Regions from separate parts of the Oleiphilus sp. HI0067 genome, predicted to be linked through region 1. Evidence: predicted binding sites of a transcription regulator. Region 1 holds the regulator's gene; each other region holds the start of a gene.
The links. Region 1 encodes sigma-54, which starts transcription at its own class of promoters, with help from an activator protein. Its sites were predicted from a motif close to TGGCACNNNNNTTGCTNT; they were not measured.
Positions count from the first base shown of each region.

Region 2: flgF (flagellar basal-body rod protein FlgF) is a predicted target of sigma-54. The motif match lies at 1,697-1,714, and genes of this name have one in related genera.
Region 3: glnK (P-II family nitrogen regulator) is a predicted target of sigma-54. The motif match lies at 2,634-2,651, and genes of this name have one in related genera.
Region 4: flgB (flagellar basal body rod protein FlgB) is a predicted target of sigma-54. The motif match lies at 1,574-1,591, and genes of this name have one in related genera.

Region 1 covers NZ_LWFI01001277.1:2,719-7,571, reverse strand. The annotation lists gene A3739_RS19665 (KpsF/GutQ family sugar-phosphate isomerase) at 1-590, shown strand, start outside; gene A3739_RS19660 (HAD family hydrolase) at 587-1,129, shown strand; gene lptC (LPS export ABC transporter periplasmic protein LptC) at 1,131-1,703, shown strand; gene lptA (lipopolysaccharide transport periplasmic protein LptA) at 1,687-2,271, shown strand; gene lptB (LPS export ABC transporter ATP-binding protein) at 2,252-2,977, shown strand; gene A3739_RS19640 (RNA polymerase factor sigma-54) at 3,162-4,664, shown strand; gene hpf (ribosome hibernation-promoting factor, HPF/YfiA family) at 4,741-4,853, shown strand, end outside.
Region 2 covers NZ_LWFI01000334.1:23,612-28,464, forward strand. The annotation lists gene A3739_RS04075 (flagellar hook protein FlgE) at 1-1,609, shown strand, start outside; gene flgF (flagellar basal-body rod protein FlgF) at 1,758-2,495, shown strand; gene flgG (flagellar basal-body rod protein FlgG) at 2,586-3,371, shown strand; gene flgH (flagellar basal body L-ring protein FlgH) at 3,394-4,092, shown strand; gene A3739_RS04095 (flagellar basal body P-ring protein FlgI) at 4,108-4,853, shown strand, end outside.
Region 3 covers NZ_LWFI01001155.1:31,541-36,393, forward strand. The annotation lists gene trmB (tRNA (guanosine(46)-N7)-methyltransferase TrmB) at 1-274, opposite strand, end outside; gene A3739_RS16945 (YifB family Mg chelatase-like AAA ATPase) at 587-2,101, opposite strand; gene A3739_RS16950 (accessory factor UbiK family protein) at 2,186-2,437, opposite strand; gene glnK (P-II family nitrogen regulator) at 2,739-3,077, shown strand; gene A3739_RS16960 (ammonium transporter) at 3,119-4,396, shown strand.
Region 4 covers NZ_LWFI01000334.1:18,387-23,239, reverse strand. The annotation lists gene A3739_RS04070 (flagellar hook assembly protein FlgD) at 14-691, opposite strand; gene flgC (flagellar basal body rod protein FlgC) at 704-1,138, opposite strand; gene flgB (flagellar basal body rod protein FlgB) at 1,141-1,542, opposite strand; gene A3739_RS04055 (nitroreductase family protein) at 1,676-2,251, opposite strand; gene A3739_RS04050 (adenylate/guanylate cyclase domain-containing protein) at 2,441-3,823, shown strand; gene queF (NADPH-dependent 7-cyano-7-deazaguanine reductase QueF) at 3,847-4,671, opposite strand; gene A3739_RS04040 (ABC transporter permease) at 4,739-4,853, opposite strand, start outside.

The DNA of each region.
Region 1 (4,853 bases):
GCTCCGCACTCGCGACAGCTAGTGATGTTTCATTAGATATAAGCATCAGCAAAGAAGCTTGCCCCCTGGGACTTGCCCCAACATCAAGTACAACCGTGACGCTAGCCCTTGGTGACGCGCTTGCTGTTGCACTTCTTGAAGCTAGAGGCTTTTCAGAAGAAGACTTTGCCTTCTCTCATCCAGGCGGAAGCCTTGGGCGTAAGTTGCTATTGACTGTGGAGCAACTGATGCACACAGGTGACAGAATTCCAGAAGTCAGCCCTGCTACACCCCTGACCGAAGGGCTATTTGAAATATCGGATAAAGGCTTTGGCCTCACAGCGATTGTGAATGATGCTAACGAGATTCAAGGCCTCTTCACAGACGGCGACCTTCGACGCGCCTTTGATGACAAGCTAGATCTTCACAACACAGAGATCTCAAAAGTAATGACCAAGAACTGCAAAACGATTCAGTCTAAGGCGCTCGCCGCCGAAGCATTGCAAGTCATGGAAGAATACAAGATCACAGGGCTTTTGGTATCTGATGAAGAGAACAAACTAGTTGGCGTGATCCATATGCACGACCTTTTGAAAGCGGGTGTCGTATGAACCATTCAATAAACGAAGCAGCGAAAAATGCTGCAAACAAGATCAAACTTTTAGGTCTCGACGTTGATGGCGTATTAAGCGACGGAAAAATTGTTTTTTCTGCTCAAGGCGACGAGCTAAAAGCGTTTTGCACACTCGACGGCCACGGCATTAAGCTCCTCCAACAAAACGGTATTGAAGTTGCCATTATTACGGGCAGGAACTCGCCTCTTGTCGCCCGCAGAGCAAGAGACTTAGGTATCAAGCATTTAGTTCAAGGACGCGAAGACAAAAAGATTGCACTTGATGATATTCGCCAAGAATTGGGACTCGACTGGGAGCAATGCGCCTATATGGGAGATGATTTGCCTGACCTATCTGCCATCAAGCACTGCGGCCTTGGCATCACCGTCCCGAACGCGCATAGCTTTGTGAAAGAACATGCAGACATGTGCACACAAACAAGCGGAGGCCATGGCGCCGTAAGAGAGGCATGCGACTTCATACTATCAGCGCAAGGTTTACTCGACGACATTCATCAATCATTTTTAAAAAAGTGATATGAGCAAAACCTTTAAACGATCAAAATTCTCATTATTGGCGGTCATCTTACTGGTCGGGGTAAGCCTGTTCTACACCAGCGACATTACACAAACTGAGACGCCAGAACTATTCAGCAATGAAAAGAAACCTTTTGCTTTCGCTAACAATACCTACCTACGGGAATTCGGAGAATCAGGCGAACTAGAACTAGAAGTCAAAGCAGATAAGTCTCTCTACTTTAAAGATGATGCCCTGATTACGACAGAATCTCCAACCATTTGGTATACCAATGAGCAAGGCGACAAATTAAGACTTAACGCAGAATCAGGGCAATTTAACGCCGATACTGGAAACCTATATCTAGAGGATCGGGTCAAGCTTTCTCGTACTAGCTCAGAAGGACAAATCACAACAATCCTTACCCAAGACCTGAATATCGATACACGCAATGACTTTATATCTACTGATCGCGAAGTTAGTATTACTCAGGATAAAAGCACGCTTAAATCTATCGGATTAGAAGCATCGCTCAACGATCGAAAAATCGAACTCTCTCAACGCGTTAGAGGTATTTATGACTTGGCGAATTAATAGCCTAGCTCTAGTCACTTTATTTTTACTCACTGCCACGCACAATGCTCACAGCATTGACGTAGATCGAACCCAACCTATTGAAATTGAATCCGACAGTGCCGTGATCGATGATTCACAGGGTTTTTCGACCTATCGCGGCAACGTTATCATTCGCCAGGGTTCGACAACACTCACCGCAGATAACATCAGTGTTTTTGCTCGTGAACGCGCCGTAACACAAATCATTGCGAATGGTACACCCGCGACATTCAAGCAAACAGACGCCAGTAGCAATATTCAAAACACCAGCGGCCAAGCTGAACAAATCACGTATAAAGCAAAAGATGCTGTTTTGATTTTTAACGGCAACGCCACACTCGCCCAGGACACCAATTCGTTTTCCGGAAATCGCATTGAATACGACATCATGGACAAAGCAATTCGCGCCAAAGGGGATCAAGATAGTGGCAAACGAGTGAAGATTCAGTACTTCCCTCAAGCATCTGAGCCTTCAAGTGAAAACTCCGATTCACAAACCAACGACAATCTAGACCAAGCGAATCCTAATGAAGACACTTCAAGCTAAGCATCTTGCTAAAGCCTACAAAAAACGACAAGTTGTTATCGACGTATCGCTTGAAATCAAAACAGGACAAATTGTTGGCTTGCTTGGTCCGAACGGCGCGGGTAAGACTACCTGCTTTTACATGATCGTTGGCCTAGTATCCAAGGATAAGGGCCAAATCCTCATTGATGACAGAGACATTAGCAACATGCCAATGCATGGGCGCGCAAAAGCCGGTATTGGTTACTTACCACAAGAAGCATCAATATTTCGAAAACTTACTGTATATGAAAATATTCTGAGCGTTCTGCAAACGAGAAAAGAATTAAGCAAGGCCGAACAACGCGAAAAAGCCGATCAATTACTAAAAGAATTTCATATAGAACATATTCGCGACAGCCAAGGTATGGCTTTATCCGGGGGCGAGCGCCGTCGCGTCGAGATTGCGAGAGCTCTCGCAATGGAGCCAGATTTCATTCTACTAGATGAACCTTTTGCAGGGGTTGATCCAATTTCAGTAAGCGACATCAAGCAAATAGTGCGACAAGTTCGCGACCGAGATATTGGCGTACTTATCACCGACCACAACGTGAGAGAGACCTTAGACATTTGCGAACAAGCCTATATTGTTGGCAATGGACACATCATTGCATCAGGCTCGTCTGAGCAAGTATTAGAGAACAAAAAGGTGCGCGAGGTTTACCTTGGCGATGAATTTACAATTTAAAACCAAATTCCCTGTGCAATTACCAGTGAAAAAAGGTTTAACTAAGTTCATCAAAAACTCGTTCAAATTCTTCTCGGAAGTTCTTAAAATAGAAGATATGACATTACGTGCTGGACAAGCACATAGAGAATTCGTTCGACAATGACAAAAACACTGAAAAAGTTAGGATGACCGACTGATGGTAATGAAGGCATCCCTACAACTCAAAATGGGGCAAAGTCTTACAATGACGCCCCAGCTGCAGCAGGCTATTAAACTGCTTCAGCTATCGACTCTAGATCTTCAGGCGGAAATCCAAGAAGCATTGGAATCAAACCCAATGCTAGAAATGATTGAAGACAGTCCTGAGACGCCAAATAGCGAGTCAGAGCAAAATTCAAAAAATGAACAATCTAGCGAAGTATCAAATTCAGAAGTCGAGCCATCACGAGATCTTCACGAAAGCGAACGCGATGAATTTAGCGATTCGATACCAACCGATTTACCTGTCGATACTGCATGGGAAGACATCTACCAAACAAGTGGCCCAGCAAGCTCTGGCACAATGCCAGATGAGAACGACAGCGATTTCGAAAGCAGAAATTCAATTAGCGAGTCTCTGAATGATCACCTGCTATGGCAACTTAATCTAACACCATTTTCTGACCGCGATCGTTTAATTGCAGAAACAATTATTGATGCGATTGACATGGAAGGCTATCTACAAAATACCATTGAAGATATTCATCAAGGTCTATTTAACGAAGAAGATGAAGATCCAGTCGAACTAGAAGAAGTTCACGCAGTTCTGAAGCGTGTTCAACATTTTGACCCAGCAGGCGTGGGCGCAAAAGACCTTCAAGAATGTCTAATGCTTCAGTTACGTCAACTAGATCCCGACACTGAGTGGCTACCGCAAGCCAAGCTTGTCGTCAGCCACTATATCAATCTGCTGGGTAGTCGCGATTACGCACAGCTCATCAGAAGAAGTCGTCTTAAAGAAGACGATTTGAAAGAAGTTCTTCGCTTGATCCAATCGCTAAACCCTCGCCCAGGCGAGTCAGTGATTCAAGCGGAACCAGAATACGTTGTTCCCGACGTCGTGGTGAAAAAGGTAAATGGGCGCTGGAAAGTAGAGCTCAATCCAGAAATCGCACCTAAGATTCGCGTAAACAACAGCTACGCTGGCTTTATAAAACGTGCAGATAATAGCAACGACAACAACTTCATGAAGGACCAACTTCAAGAAGCTAAGTGGTTTATAAAAAGCCTCCAAAGCAGAAACGAGACTTTGCTCAAAGTTGCAAGCAAAATTGTTGCACATCAACAAGGCTTTTTAGACTATGGTGAAGAAGCAATGAAACCGCTTATTCTCCATGATATAGCCCAAGCAGTTGATATGCATGAATCCACAATTTCTCGCGTAACAACGCAAAAGTATATGCACACACCGCGTGGCATCTTTGAGCTGAAGTACTTCTTCTCAAGCCATGTTGGGACGACTTCTGGCGGCGAATGCTCATCGACGGCAATACGCGCTATCATTAAAAAATTAATTGCTGCTGAAAATCCTAAGAAACCTCTTAGCGACAGCAAAATTGCAGACCTACTCAAAGATCAAGGCATTAACGTTGCTCGCCGTACTATTGCAAAGTACCGCGAAGCGATGTCAATCCCGCCTTCTAACGAAAGGAAGCGTTTAATGTAAGAAGCTGTATATTCGCAAGACTTGTTAGAAGCATCCGCGGAAATTTCTTCCGCAAAAAACCAACAAGGAGACATTTATGCAAGTAAACATCACCGGTCACCACGTTGAACTAACAGATTCAATGAAAAACTACGTTACTGACAAGCTAGAGAAGCTTGAGCGTCACGTGGACGGTATAACAAATGTGCA
Region 2 (4,853 bases), on a different contig from region 1:
TCAAGGTTTTCAGGCTGATGACGAAGGCAATGTGTCTGGTGTGCTTGGTGATCTGGAAGTAGAAACAAATGACTTGGCGCCACGTCAAACAACCTCTGTTAATACTTTGTTGAACCTCGATTCTTCTGAATCAGTTTTAGCGGTTTCAGGTACAACTGTAGTTGCTGATGGTACGGAAGTTGGTATTGCGCAAGCTGGTGCCAACAACAACTACTCAGCTCAGACCGTTACAATCACCTATGATGACGGTAACCCTGCTACGCCGACTACAACAGAGAACGTAACCACTGTCGCTAACGAAAGTGCGCGAGCTGTCGCTGATCGTTTCAGTGCGGTTGATGGTGTAAATGCAACGGCAAGAACAACTGTGACGGTACCAGTGGCGAGCTGGGCTAACACTTCTGATTCAATGACGATTACTGTCAATGGAGTGACGTTTCAGCCATCTTCAGCTGCAACCCAAACCAATGCCGAGCAATTGGCGGACATTGGTCAGCAAATTAACTCGTCTGCATTAGTCGGTACTACTGCTGTTATCAATGGCGCAGGTGACCTAGAAATTATTCAAGATCAGGGTGAAGATTTGCGCTTCGGTGTTGCGGGTGCAGCAGGTGACGCATACAACATTGAAGGCTCTTCTCCTGGTGCACTTGCTTTAGCAGTTGGCGGTACTGTCGCGGCAACGGTTGGTGGTGTTGTCGACTTTACCTTGGATGACAACTTCTCCTTTAGTTCTGGTACCGGCACACTCGTTGGTTCAACCGTTGGTCAGCCATTTGTCAATAATGGCTTTGATCCAACAGATGCAGGTACTTATAACCATGCAACGTCAACAGAAATCTTCGATAGTCTTGGTAACTCGCATATCTTGAACTTGTATTTTGTGAAGCAGCCTCAGCCATCTAACGTGGCACAAGAGCAGAGCACTTGGCAGATGCATGTTCAAATTGATGGCTTCGATGTGGGTGACCCTTTAATTGGCGATCAGGCGTCTCGCGCAACATTCAACGTTGTCTTCAATGGCGATGGTTCGCTTAATCAGACTTTGACCGATGATGTGTTGATTTCTAACTGGGTGCCTCGTGATGAAAATGGTGATCCAAATGGCGCAGCATTACCGATCAATTTGGTAGACGGCGGAACCTTGCCGGTAGAATTCCCTCCAACCAGTTCAAACTTTGAAATCGATATCGCTACACTGACGCAATTCGGCAGCCCGTTTGCTGTGAATGACTTAGGGCAAAATGGGTATACAACCGGTCGACTGGTTGGTCTAGATGTAGACAGTTCAGGTGTTATTTTGTCGCGTTTCTCAAATGGTGAGACTCAGGTTCTTGGTCAAGTAGCTTTGGCAAACTTCCGAGACAAAGAGGGTTTGGCGCCGGTTGGTGACAGTGTTTGGGTAGAAACATTTGCTTCTGGTGATGCTGTTGTTGGTGCGCCGGGGACTGCATCATTAGGCTTATTAACTTCTTCTGCGACAGAGTCATCGAATGTTGATTTGTCGCAAGAGCTGGTGAACTTGATCGTTGCTCAGCGTAATTATCAGGCTAACTCAAAGACTATCGAGACCGCTGATACGATTCAGCAGACTATTCTGAATATCTAATTTTCTTTTTTGATATTCGCCGCCTTCTGGTTGAAGGCGATAAAAAAGGGAAGCACTTCTGTGTTTTCCTTTTTTGCGTTTAGTCCTTGGCAGATAAATTGCTTTATACCTCTTAATAGTAAATATCTGACGAAAAAAGGACACTCAAGTGGATAAAGCTTTATATATTGCGATGAGTGGCGCAAAGCAAAATATGTATGCGCAACGCGCACATTCCAACAATTTGGCGAATGTGAATACCACGGGGTTTAAAGAAGATTTTGCGCAGGCGCGCGCGATGTCTGTGTATGGTGAGCATTTTCCAAGTCGTGCATATTCAATGACAGAGCGTCCAGCGACGCGCTTTGAGCAAGGTCCGCTGCAGGAAACAGGCAATGCGCTAGATATCGCTTTAAAGGGTGAGGGCTGGATTGCTGTTCAGTCTCCTGATGGCGAGCAAGCCTTTACGCGCGCGGGTGATTTGCAGATTGATGTAAACGGTTTCTTGCGCACAGGTTCGGGTCTAGAAGTTCTGGGTGAGGGTGGGCCAATTGTTGTTCCTCCATCGGCTGGAGTTGAGATTGGAGTGGATGGAGCTATCTCCGTTATCCCGCTAGGTGGTGAGGCTGCAGTTGTACAGATTGATCGTATTCGCTTGGTGAATCCAGATCCTGCCAATATGGAAAAACGTGGTGACGGTTTAATGTACGTCAAAGATGGTATTGAGCCTCCTTTAGATGAAACCATTCACGTTGAATCTGGTTTTCTTGAAGGTTCGAATGTGAATGCCGTATCTGCGTTAACCGAAATTCTTACGCTTTCGCGTCAATACGAGCTGCAAGTCAAATTAATGAGTCAAGCTGATCAAAATAGTGAAGCTTCGGCACGCTTGTTGCAATTTTCCTAAATAAGTCAATTTAACGTTGTGGGCGGCATGATTTTGCTGCCCGATTTCAGGTCAACCCCTCGCTTGGGTTGTTCTAGATAGGAGAGAGTCATGCATCCCGCTTTATATGTCAGTCAAACGGGCCTGAGTGCACAAGATACCAAGTTATCGACCATTTCGAATAACTTGGCCAATGTCGGCACCGTTGGTTACAAACGTGATGACGCAGTTTTTCAAGATCTTCTATATCAAATTAAGAGAGATCCAGGTGCGCTTAGCTCACAGGATTCTCAGCTCCCATCAGGCCTGCAGCTTGGTACGGGTGTTCGTGTTGTTGGAACGGTTAAAGAATTTAGTCAAGGCTCAATGCAGGTAACGGAGCGTCCTCTAGATATGGCGATCTCTGGTCGAGGCATGTTTCAGATTGCCTTACCTGACGGGTCTACCGCATACACGCGCGATGGTAGATTTCAGATTAATTCAGATGGGCAAGTTGTGACCGCTAACGGCCACGCCTTAGAGCCAGCCATTACTATTCCAGAAGGAATGAACGAAATTACGATTGGCGAAGATGGCGTGATTACAGGCACTGTTGCGGGTGACCCAGCTTTGCAGAACCTTGGGCAAATTGATCTTGCAGATTTTATTAACCCGCAAGGTTTAAAAGCCATTGGTAATAACTTGTTCCGCGAAACCGAAGCTAGTGGCAATCCAATTGTTGGCACGCCTGGCTTAGATGGAATTGGCACGGTGAGCCAAGGCATGTTGGAAACCTCAAACGTAGATGTTGTGACTGAGTTGGTGAACATGATTACCACGCAGCGCGCCTACGAAATGAACTCAAAAGTCGTTTCGACTGCAGATCAAATGCTGCAGTTTATCTCGCAGAACGTGTAATGCTGTTGTTGAGTTTTTGTCTATGTTGAACGTAATCAAAGCTGCATTGAAACTTGCTAATACGCTTGCCATTTTGGCGAGCGTTGGTTGTGCTGCGATTACGCGAGAGCACCCTGTTCCGGATGATCCCAGATATGCGCCGATCCCTGCGCAAAGCTTGCGCATGGGTGAACCTGTGACCGGTAGTATTTTTCAATCTCATCGCCAGTTTAGTGTCTATGGCGATCAAGTTGCGATCAATGTCGGTGACATCTTGACCGTGAACCTGCAAGAGTCCACGCGAGCGAGTAAAAGCGCAGACACGACTTATGACAAAAGCGATGAAGTCGACTTTAACGAAGCGAATATTCTCGGCAATACCATCAGCTTTAAGGGTATGAGCTTAGCAACCGATCCATCGTTTGAACGCGAATTTGAGGGCTCAGCTGAATCTGGGCAAAGCAATAGTCTTGCGGGTGCTATTTCAGTCACTGTTGCTGAGGTGTTTCCTAACGGATTACTTCGCGTGCAAGGTGAGAAATGGTTGAGTTTGAATCAAGGGGATGAGTACATCCGTTTAACTGGTCTGATTCGACCTCAAGATATCGGTATTGATAACACGGTTCCGTCTTCAAAAATTGCGAATGCCCGAATCGCATATGGTGGCACGGGTGAGTTTGATCAAGTGAATCGACAAGGTTGGTTGACGCGATTCTTTAACAGCGAATGGTGGCCTCTGTAGTAGGGAGCGTTAATGATGCTGAGACAATTATCTTTTCTAATAAATTTATTATGTATCGTGCTAGTAAGTGTGTGGTTACTATCGCCTGCGCACGCAGATAGATTGAAAGATATGGCAAGTATTGAAGGTGTCCGAAGCAACCAATTGATCGGTTATGGTCTCGTTGTTGGTTTAGATGGCACGGGTGATAAAACCCCATTTACGAGCCAAACATTCCGTAATTTGATGAATCAATTTGGTATCACGATTCCACCTGGTGTTGATCCAAAAGCGAAGAATATTGCAGCGGTTGCTGTGCATGCGGATTTGCCCGCGTTCGCCAAACCTGGCCAACGCATTGATGTCACGGTATCAAGCCTCGGTGATTCGAAGAGCCTACGTGGCGGGTCTTTGCTAATGACACCGCTTAAAGGTGCCGATGGTCGAATTTATGCCATGTCGCAGGGCAGTTTGGTCGTTGGTGGTTTTGGTGCAGATGGTAGCGATGGTTCATCGATTACGGTGAATGTTCCAAGTGTGGGGCGTATACCAAATGGTGCGACGGTAGAGCGCGGTATTGCGAGTCCGTTTAGCCAAGGCGATACGATCACATTTAATTTGCATCAGCCTGACTTTACAACGGCCATGAACGTCTCGCAGCAAATCAACGATATGCTTGGTCCGGACACAGCCTATGCGCAAGACGGCACATCAATTCGTGTGCGTGCTCCGAGGGACTCAGCGCAGCGCGTGTCGTATCTCGCAATGCTAGAAAATCTGAA
Region 3 (4,853 bases), on a different contig from region 1:
CAACTCCGGGTCGATGGACTTCAACGCCGACGAAATTCGTATTTGGGTCAGCTTTCGCCATTTCAAATAATGAACTGCCCATACCGAAACCAATCTCGAACACAACCGGGTTTGTATTGCCAAATATCTCTTCGAAATTTAGTTCTTGTTCAGGATCTAGGCCAAAGGCTTCCCAATATGAATCCCACCCTCGGGTCTGCCCAGCGGTCATTCTCCCGCTTCGCACTACGAAACTGCGTATAACTCGCTGCATTGGGTTGTCTTGATCTGTCACTGAAAGTCCTTAATTTTGAATCTATTACACGGGGGAGGATTTTAGATTTAGCGTGATTTCTTAGCAAGTTAGTCACGGATTCTTATAAAAGACCCACTTCGTGCACATTTAAAGCGTGATCGAGAACACAAGGCCATAACGATTTAACGATCTGTTACATATTTGGTGATGTTTTGCACGGATAGGTTAAAAATTGATCGTATACTTAGCAGCACAGATTCACGAAGAAGCGATCGTGGTTCTGTCTTCCTTGAAGAAACCCCTATTAAGGAGTCACAATGTGACTCCTCTTTTTTTGCCTTTTAAAAAGTATCAAACCTTGGATAGCACAGATCTGAACCGCAAGGCTTGAGACAAATGCCCCTGACTAATCACCGCCTGCCCAGAACAATCCGCCAAGGTTCTCGCGAGACGCATCATTCTATGCGCGGCTCTGTTCGACAAAGCCAATTTATCAATTGTTACGATTAACCAATCTTGTTGGACTTCACTTAAGGCACATATTCGCGATAAGTCTTCACCATGTAACTCGCTATTCAAACATCCTTGGCGGCGCATTTGTATCTCACGTGCCTGCTCAACACGTGCTCGCACCTGTGCACTCGATTCAGCTTTTTCCTTAGCGCCAAGAGAAACCCGTGCCGACTGAAAAGGCACCTCAACATACATATCAATTCGATCTAATAAAGGGCCCGATAATTTTCGGCGATACTGTTCGATTTGTTGCGGCGTATCAGTACAAGCAATCGTTGGATGCCCTAAATAGCCACACGGGCATGGATTCATGGCAGCAATAAATTGAAAATTCGCAGGTAAGGTAATTTGATGCTGTGCGCGCGCGATCGAAATCGCATTCGACTCTAAAGGCTCTCGTAGCATCTCAAGACTATGCCTCGAGAACTCTGGCAGCTCATCCAAAAATAAAACACCCTGATGCGCTAAAGACACTTCACCGGGTTTAGGTTTAGCGCCACCTCCTACAAGAGAAACTGCCGAACACGAATGATGAGGTGAACGAAATGGTGGTGTAAACCAATCCCCCTCATCTCTCGGAGTATTGGTTAAGCTATATAAAGCGGCTACGTCGCGTGCTTGTTTGATATTAAGTTGAGGCAATATGCCGCTGATACGCGAAGCAAGCATACTTTTGCCTGTTCCTGGCGGACCAAATAACAATAAGTTATGCCCTCCCGCTGCAGCTATCTCTAGCGCTTTACGCGCAGAATACTGACCAAGAACATCCGACAGATCATCTATTTGAGCATCTAGGTCTTGATCAGAAGTTTCTGCAGTATATCGGCATGTCGTTGCACGCTCAGGATCGCGAAGATATTCCACCAACTGCCGAAGGTCTTCTATGCCATAGATCGATTTTGCACCTAATAAGTGAGCATAACGGAGATCATCCTTCGCAACAAACACACGGTGGCTAGACTCGAGGCTTTCAATCAAAGAAGGTAAGACACCCGTGACGGGACTGCACTCTCCAGTTAATGCTAACTCGGCAATAAACTCGCAAGCGCTAATATCAACTCCATTCAATTGCCCACTTGCCGCCAAGATCCCAACAGCAATAGCTAAATCGAAACGGCCGCCCTCTTTCGGTATGTCTGCAGGCGCTAAATTAACGGTCACGCGGCGCATCGGGAACTCAAAACCACTATTTATAAGTGCGCAGCGCACACGTTCACGGCTTTCTTTTACGGCCGCCTCGGGTAAACCAACAACGGTAAATGAAGGCAGACCATTGGATAGATGCGTTTCAACACGCACGGAAGGGGATTCAACGCCGAACAATGCCCGCGTTTTCACAATAGACAAACTCATTACGCATCCTTGCTCAAATATTGCACAACCATGGTGCAAGTTTCACTTTGCCATCCTTAGCAAAGCTTTTTGACCAAACGAGTGTTACTCGTCGATTTTACTTTGTAAGTCCTGTACAGACTTTTCTAACTGTTCAAGCATTTCTCTCGTGCGCTCTAGCACTGCTTGTTGTGCATCGAACTCTTCACGAGATACTAGATCCAACTTATTGATAACACTAGAAATAACAATCTTCAGATTGTTTGAAATCTCGTCCTGTGCAGCTTTACCAAATTCAGGAAAAACTTGATTAACCTGATCTTGAATCACTCCGAATAATTGCTGAGGGTTCAACATAGTCTCTTACCAACTGTCTAAAACTGGCGCCAAGTCTACCATTGCCCTCCATCGAATCACAGTTGAAGAATACGCACCAAAATAAAGCACCAAAACAGTGCGTAGCACACATACTCGCCCTTCTTAAGCGCACTTTTCAAAAACAAAACATCAAAAAATATTCATAAGCGACTGATTATTATGAACTTTTAATCATTGGCACACAGACTGCTTTATCAGTTCACTACGATGCAGCAGAAGACTCGCTGCCCAGTCGAGACAGAAATAATAATGAAATAGGCGGCATAATAAGGAGACATATATGAAACTCGTAACTGCCATTATCAAGCCTTTCAAGCTGGACGATGTGCGAGAAGCATTATCTGAAATTGGCGTGCAAGGTATTACGGTAACTGAAGTAAAAGGCTTCGGTCGTCAGAAAGGTCACACAGAACTATACCGCGGTGCGGAATACGTTGTGGACTTCCTTCCAAAAGTAAAAATCGAAGTAGCTATTGGCTCTGATTTACTTGATCAAGTAATCGAAGCAATCTCTAAAGCTGCAAACACAGGAAAAATCGGTGACGGTAAGATCTTCGTTTCTGCTCTTGAGCAAGCGATTCGTATCCGTACCGGCGAAACCGGCACTGACGCTGTATAACCATTTTATAAATCATAAGAGCCTAGGTACGGAGGGCTATCATGGAACAGTTATCCAATAACATATTTGAACTTCAATATGCGATGGACACCTTTTATTTCTTGGTGTGCGGCGCATTAGTAATGTGGATGGCGGCAGGTTTCGCCATGCTTGAAGCAGGTCTTGTTCGCGCTAAGAACACGACTGAAATTTTGACTAAAAACGTCGCGTTGTTCGCGATCGCTTGTACTATGTACTTAGTATGCGGTTACGAAATCATGTACGGCGGCGGCTACTTCTTAAGTGCTACTGACAGCGTTGCTTCTATGGACGAAGCTGCAATCGCTGGCGTACTTGCTTCTGCAACTGAAGCTGGTTTCGGCGACATGGGTGAGTACTCAGGCGCGTCTGACTTCTTCTTCCAGGTAGTATTCGTTGCAACTGCAATGTCTATCGTATCTGGTGCGGTTGCAGAGCGTATGAAGCTTTGGGCTTTCCTAGTTTTTGCGGTAATCATGACTGGTTTCATCTATCCAATGGAAGGTTCTTGGACTTGGAACGGCGACGCAGTATTCGGCTTGTATGAGCTTAGCTACAGCGACTACGCAGGTTCTGGTATCGTTCACATGGCTGGTGCAGCAGCTGCACTTGCTGGTGTTATCCTTCTTGGTGCTCGTAAAGGTAAGTACGGTCCTAACGGTGAAGTTAACGCTATCCCAGGCGCTAACCTTCCACTAGCGACTCTTGGTACTTTCATCCTTTGGATGGGCTGGTTCGGTTTCAACGGTGGTTCTACTTTGAAGCTTGGCGGTATCGCTGTAGCAAACGAAGTTGCTAGCGTATTCTTGAACACAAACGCTGCTGCAGCGGGTGGTTTGATTGCTGCTCTTATCGTTGCACGCATCTTGTTCGGTAAGGCAGACCTTACAATGGCATTGAACGGCGCACTAGCTGGTCTTGTTGCTATCACTGCTGAGCCTGCAGATCCATCTCCACTACTTGCTACTGTAATCGGTGCAATCGGTGGTGTGATCGTCGTATTCTCAATCGTTACTCTTGATAAGCTTAAGCTTGACGATCCAGTCGGCGCGATCTCTGTACACGGTGTTGTTGGTCTTTGGGGTATCTTCGCGGTTCTACTTTCAGACGCAGACGCTACGTTCATGGGTCAGCTAGTAGGTGCGGTAACAATCTTTGCATGGGTATTCGTAACAAGCTTGATCGCTTGGGGCGTAATCAAAGCGGTTATCGGTCTACGAGTTTCTGAAGAAGAAGAGTACGAAGGTGTGGATCTTTCAGAATGTGGTATGGAAGCATACCCAGAGTTCACTAAAGACTAATCAACTAGTCCTTAGTAAGATCTAAGAAGAAGGGCGCTCATTGAGCGCCCTTTTTTGTTGTCTATCGAATTGTTTGTTTAACCCTACGCATAAAAAGTTATTGTTTAGCATTCTATGTTTAGGAATAGACAGAAGCGATCATCCTCCCGTTCGTCATTCCGGACAGCGAAGCGTGACAAGGTGAATTGCGCAACGCGCAAGAGAGGGTGCCCTGGGGTATCCGGAATCTGGTTTGTGAATGCACAGAAATAGACATTAGCGGATGTTGAACTGCTGATGTCCGGTCGATCCTTGATGCGTACTTCTACAAAGAAGCGGACATTTCGCGGCGCGAAAACTTTTCGATTTATATACAGAAGCGGACGTCAGACAGGCAAGTTTTTAACTGGGATTTATTTCGAGTTTATATAGTAAGCAGACATGAACGCCTACAATAACGGGCCGCAGTGTAGGCGCG
Region 4 (4,853 bases), on a different contig from region 1:
CTCTACTGATTAATTAATTAATTTCGCGCACGTTCTCTAACGGAACGCCACCTAAGCCAGCCAAGTTAAGTGTCACTTCGCCGCTTTGAGCGATTGATACACTATTCACTTGCGAAGCAAACAAGGTATCGACCTGCTCAGCGCCCGCGCTTGTTTTTATTTCTGCTTTTATTGTGTATTTGTCTGCAGGCATCTGATCACCCTGCTCATTCAAACCATCCCATTCAAACGGCACTGAACCGGCAAATTGTTGCCCAAGGTCAACACGCCGCACGAGCTCACCTGAACCATTCAAAATAGAGATAGAAAGATTGCTAGTTCCAGACGGAATGTCTGCAATGCCGCTAATCGTTCCACTTGCCGAAAGTGGAGCCTCAGCGCCTGGCACCAACACAGAGCGCCCAACCATGGCAGACGCTTGCAATGCTTGTGTAGACTGGAACTTATTGGTGAAGTTATTCACCGTGTTGTTAATTTGTTGCATTTCTTCTAGCGCACTAAATTCAGCTAGCTGCGAGATAAAGGCACCGTTATCTTGAGGCTCAAGAGGGTTTTGATTCTCGAGCTGAGCGATCATCAGATCCAAAAACTCGTTTTTACCCAAGTCACCTTTCTTTGCCGCTTCGCCGTTATTTTCTAAGCGATACTGCGCTAGAGGATCAGCAACACCGGAGGTATTAATACTTGTCATCGTCTATCTCGCCTATTGGCCTAAAGTTAAAATTCGTTGCATCATGGTTTTGGCTGCCTCCATGACATCGACATTTGTTTGAAAACTGCGCGAGGCGGACATCATGTCAGCCATTTCCTCTACAACATTCACATTGGGATATATGACGTAGCCCTGCTCATCCGCCAAAGGGTGATCCGGCTGATAACGCATATCCAACGCTGCATCACTCTCGACAATACCTTTAATCTGAACACCTTGAGAACCCGCATCTGTCATACTCGGCATTGCACCTGTCATAGCGCTTTCTTGAATCGCTGCAAATACAGGCTTTCGCGCTCGATACACTTCGCCAGTACTGCTCGCTGCACTATCTGCATTCGCGATGTTACTAGCGGTTGTATTTAAACGTACCGACTGTGCCGACATGCCAGAACCGGCAATATTAAAAATGGAATTTAAAGACATGCTTATTCACCCTTTATTGCTTTGCTTAGGGATTTAAACTTTCCATTCAAGAACTGAAAGCTCGCCTGATAGTCGAGAACATTCTTGGTAAATTCAGCAAGCTCTTGCTGCGTATCTACTGTGTTCCCGTCTACGGATGGCTGAGTTGGCGTTCGGTAAAGAACTTCCGCTCCGGATTGACCTTGGTTCGGAGCAATGTGACCGCCTTGCGTAGCGCTCATCGCTAACTGCCCATCAAGCATGCTTTGCTGTTCAGCCATCGCCGCTTTGAAGTCAATGTCGCGCGCTTTGAATCCGGGCGTATCTGCATTTGCTAAGTTGTTTGCCATCAACTCAGCACGCTGCACTCGAAGCTCTACAGCTTGCGGGTGAACACCTAATGCATTTTGAAATGAAATCGCCATTTAACTCATCCTAGTTAATCTAAGAGGTTAAAAAGCAAGAGAAGTGCCAATTATTTTTTCTTATTTTTCAATAACTTATAAATTGCCGCTTTTATTGCCCGCGGCAAGGCTTATCCGTCATGCGACGCGAGCGTTATTGGCCAGTCCAAAAAGAAAAACTATCCTCTAAAACGGGGTCTACAATACGCTTTGCGTCTCCTTCAGGCGTTCCTATATATAAAAAGCCGACGAGACTTTCGTGCTCAGAAATTCCTAAACCACGCTTCACAACAGAGTCGACTGCCATATCGCCCGTTCGCCACATCCCTCCAAACCCTTCTGCTTGTAAAGCCAAAAGGATGTAGGACAACCCGGCAGCAACACATTGCTCCTGTTCAAAATAAGGCACTTTGGGATGATCGATATTCTTCGAAACGGCCACTAAAATCATCGGTGCGCGAAACGGCATTTTTTTACACTTTTCGATCTTCGCTTCACCACAATCTGGATTGGCCGCAACTGCAGCCTGCGCAAATAGCTCACCTAGCTTGGTTCGCGCATCACTTTCCACAATCAAATATCGCCCTGGGCGAAGTACCTTGTGGTCAGGCGCACGTAGTGCACTTTTCAAAATACCTTTTAATTGTTCACCTTCAGGTGCAGGTGAAACTAATCGTGGAAAAGACACGCGCTGATGCAAGAAGTTTAGGATGCTGTTTTCATAGCTCATGATGAATCGCTTTACACAGAGAACATTTGTTAATAAAAAAAGGAGGTGCTAACCTAAGCCACCAAAATTAAGGCTAGGCAAGACTCAAGCAGCAATAATACAGAATAAGCGCGCTTGCCTAAATAGATTGCGAAGAAAGGAAATACCCAGTTTTACGAACACCTCTTTTATTCGTTTGGGCAGTAAACTATGGCAAGTGAACCAAGTATAATTAATTATGATGCGCCGCCGTCAGTCATGCCGGCCTATAATGGGCGCGTACTTGCTTACCTAACGTCTACTCTCACCTTTATTACGGGCATTTTATTAGGTCATTTTGATAAGAACCTAATTTGGTTTGTGCCTTTCGCCATGCTTTGGCCCCACCTTTTATATTTCTTCGTACGTCATTTCAAACTTGCTGATAATCCAACCGCTCGTGAAGTAACCTTACTTATAGACGGTGTTATTGTTGGGTGTACGATTGTTCTCATCGAATTCAGCCTCACTGCTTCTTTATTCTCGATCATTATGGGTGCGTTTAGCTTCATTGTTGTAGGAGGTATGAAGCTATTAGTACTCGGCTGCATCACGGCATCTATATCATTAGGATTAAGCGGCTTAATTTTCGGATTTAACTTCAATATAAATGAGCCGGTATTGGTGACTCTTGTGGCTGGTATTGGGGCAGGTGTCTATGTTGCTGTTACCGCATATTACACACACCAACAAGCGAAGGCCTTGGTAAAAGCGAAGTCACAGATTCAGCATCAACGAGAACAGTCGATCTCACTATCGCATAAGCTTGCGAAGTATCTTTCACCACAAGTATGGCAATCTATCTTTACCGGTGAACGTGACGTTCGTCTTGAAACACAACGTAAGAAATTAACGATCTTCTTCTCAGACATTAAGGGCTTTACCGAACTTGCTGAGGAAATGGAGCCAGAGAGCCTCACTGAGCTTCTGAATAACTACTTTAATGAGATGTCTCAAATCGCATTAAAGTATGGCGGCACTATTGATAAGTTTGTCGGCGATTCGATCATGATCTTCTTTGGCGACCCGACAAGCCGCGGACCAAAAGAAGATACGCTTGCCTGTGTAGCCATGGCGATCGAGATGCGTAAGCACATGAAGATTCTCCGCCAAAAATGGCAAAGCCAAGGGATCAAAACACCTCTACAAATTCGTATCGGCATCAGTACTGGATACAGCACGGTAGGTAACTTCGGCGCCGAGAATCGCATGGATTATACGATCATCGGAAAAGAGGTAAATCTTGCGTCTCGTCTTGAGAGCTTAGCGGAGCCTGGAGAAATACTGATCTCTTACGAGACCTTCTCGTTAGTCAAAGATAAGGTAATGTGTAGAGATAAAGGCGAGATCACTGTAAAAGGATTCTCTCGCCCTGTGCCAATTTATCAGATCGTCGATTTCCGCAGAGATATTGGCGCTGGCCAGAGTTTTATCGAACATGAAACAGGCGGCTTTGCGCTGTACTTAGACACCGAAAAAGTCACAACTGAAGAGAAAGACTTAGTTGTTCGGGCCCTTGAGCGCGCCGCGGAAAAACTCAAGGACCGCGATTAAATCAAATAGTTCTCTTTTAAGAACTACTGCCTAACATATCGCGTTTGAGGACAGACAGAAACACGGTCTTCGGTTGCTCGATAAGGGTTGATATCTAAGCCCCCGCGGCGCGTATAACGAGCCATTACACTCAAAGATGTACATCCACACTTCGCCAAAATATCAGTAAATATTTGCTCACAGCAATGTTCGTGAAAGTCCTGACAATTGCGGAAAGATACCACGTAGCGTAGCAAACTTTCACGATCAATCTTAGGCCCTTTGTAGGAAACAACCACAGTCCCCCAATCTGGTTGACCCGTTACCGGACAATTCGATCGTAACAAATCTGAATATAAGGTTTCTTCAACAAGCTCATCGCTATCAGCTTGAAGCAGATCTGCGTTTGGCTCGTACACAAAATCTTTGGCATCCAGATGATCAACGCTTTCACCAGCTGGTAGGTTTACCGCTTGAATATCAACAAGGTCGTGTAACTGAACCGTTACTGCAGCACCTGCTGCTGTACTCAAGTCCTGCTCTAGAGTTTCAATCAATGCGTCTTTACTTTTTATCTTCTCTTGATTAAATGAATTGAGATACAACTTAAACGACTTAGACTCGATGATATTCTTCGACTGACAAGGAATACTAAAAACCCCAATGGCGACTTCTGGCTTACCATTAGTGTTTAGCCAAGACACCTCAAAACTCGTCCAAACATCTTCACCAGCAAATGGTAAATCCGTGTCTTCGATCCCTAAACTCGCGCGAGTTTCACTCCGTGCAATTGGGAATAGCACCTCGGGTGCGTATCGATCTAAATAATTCGTTTCTTTACCTAACTGGCTGTTCTCAACAATCGCCATACATACCTCAAATAATTTTCCGTCGCGCTCGTATTGCTATAAAGCAGTTACCACGAAGAATCGCAGTCTAGCTGCGAATGCCCTTGCCTTTAGAAAGTAAAAACAAAGCCGTCGAAAATAATAGAACAATAAAAACAATAACCATCCCAAACGCGAATCGAATATCGATATCACTCACACCC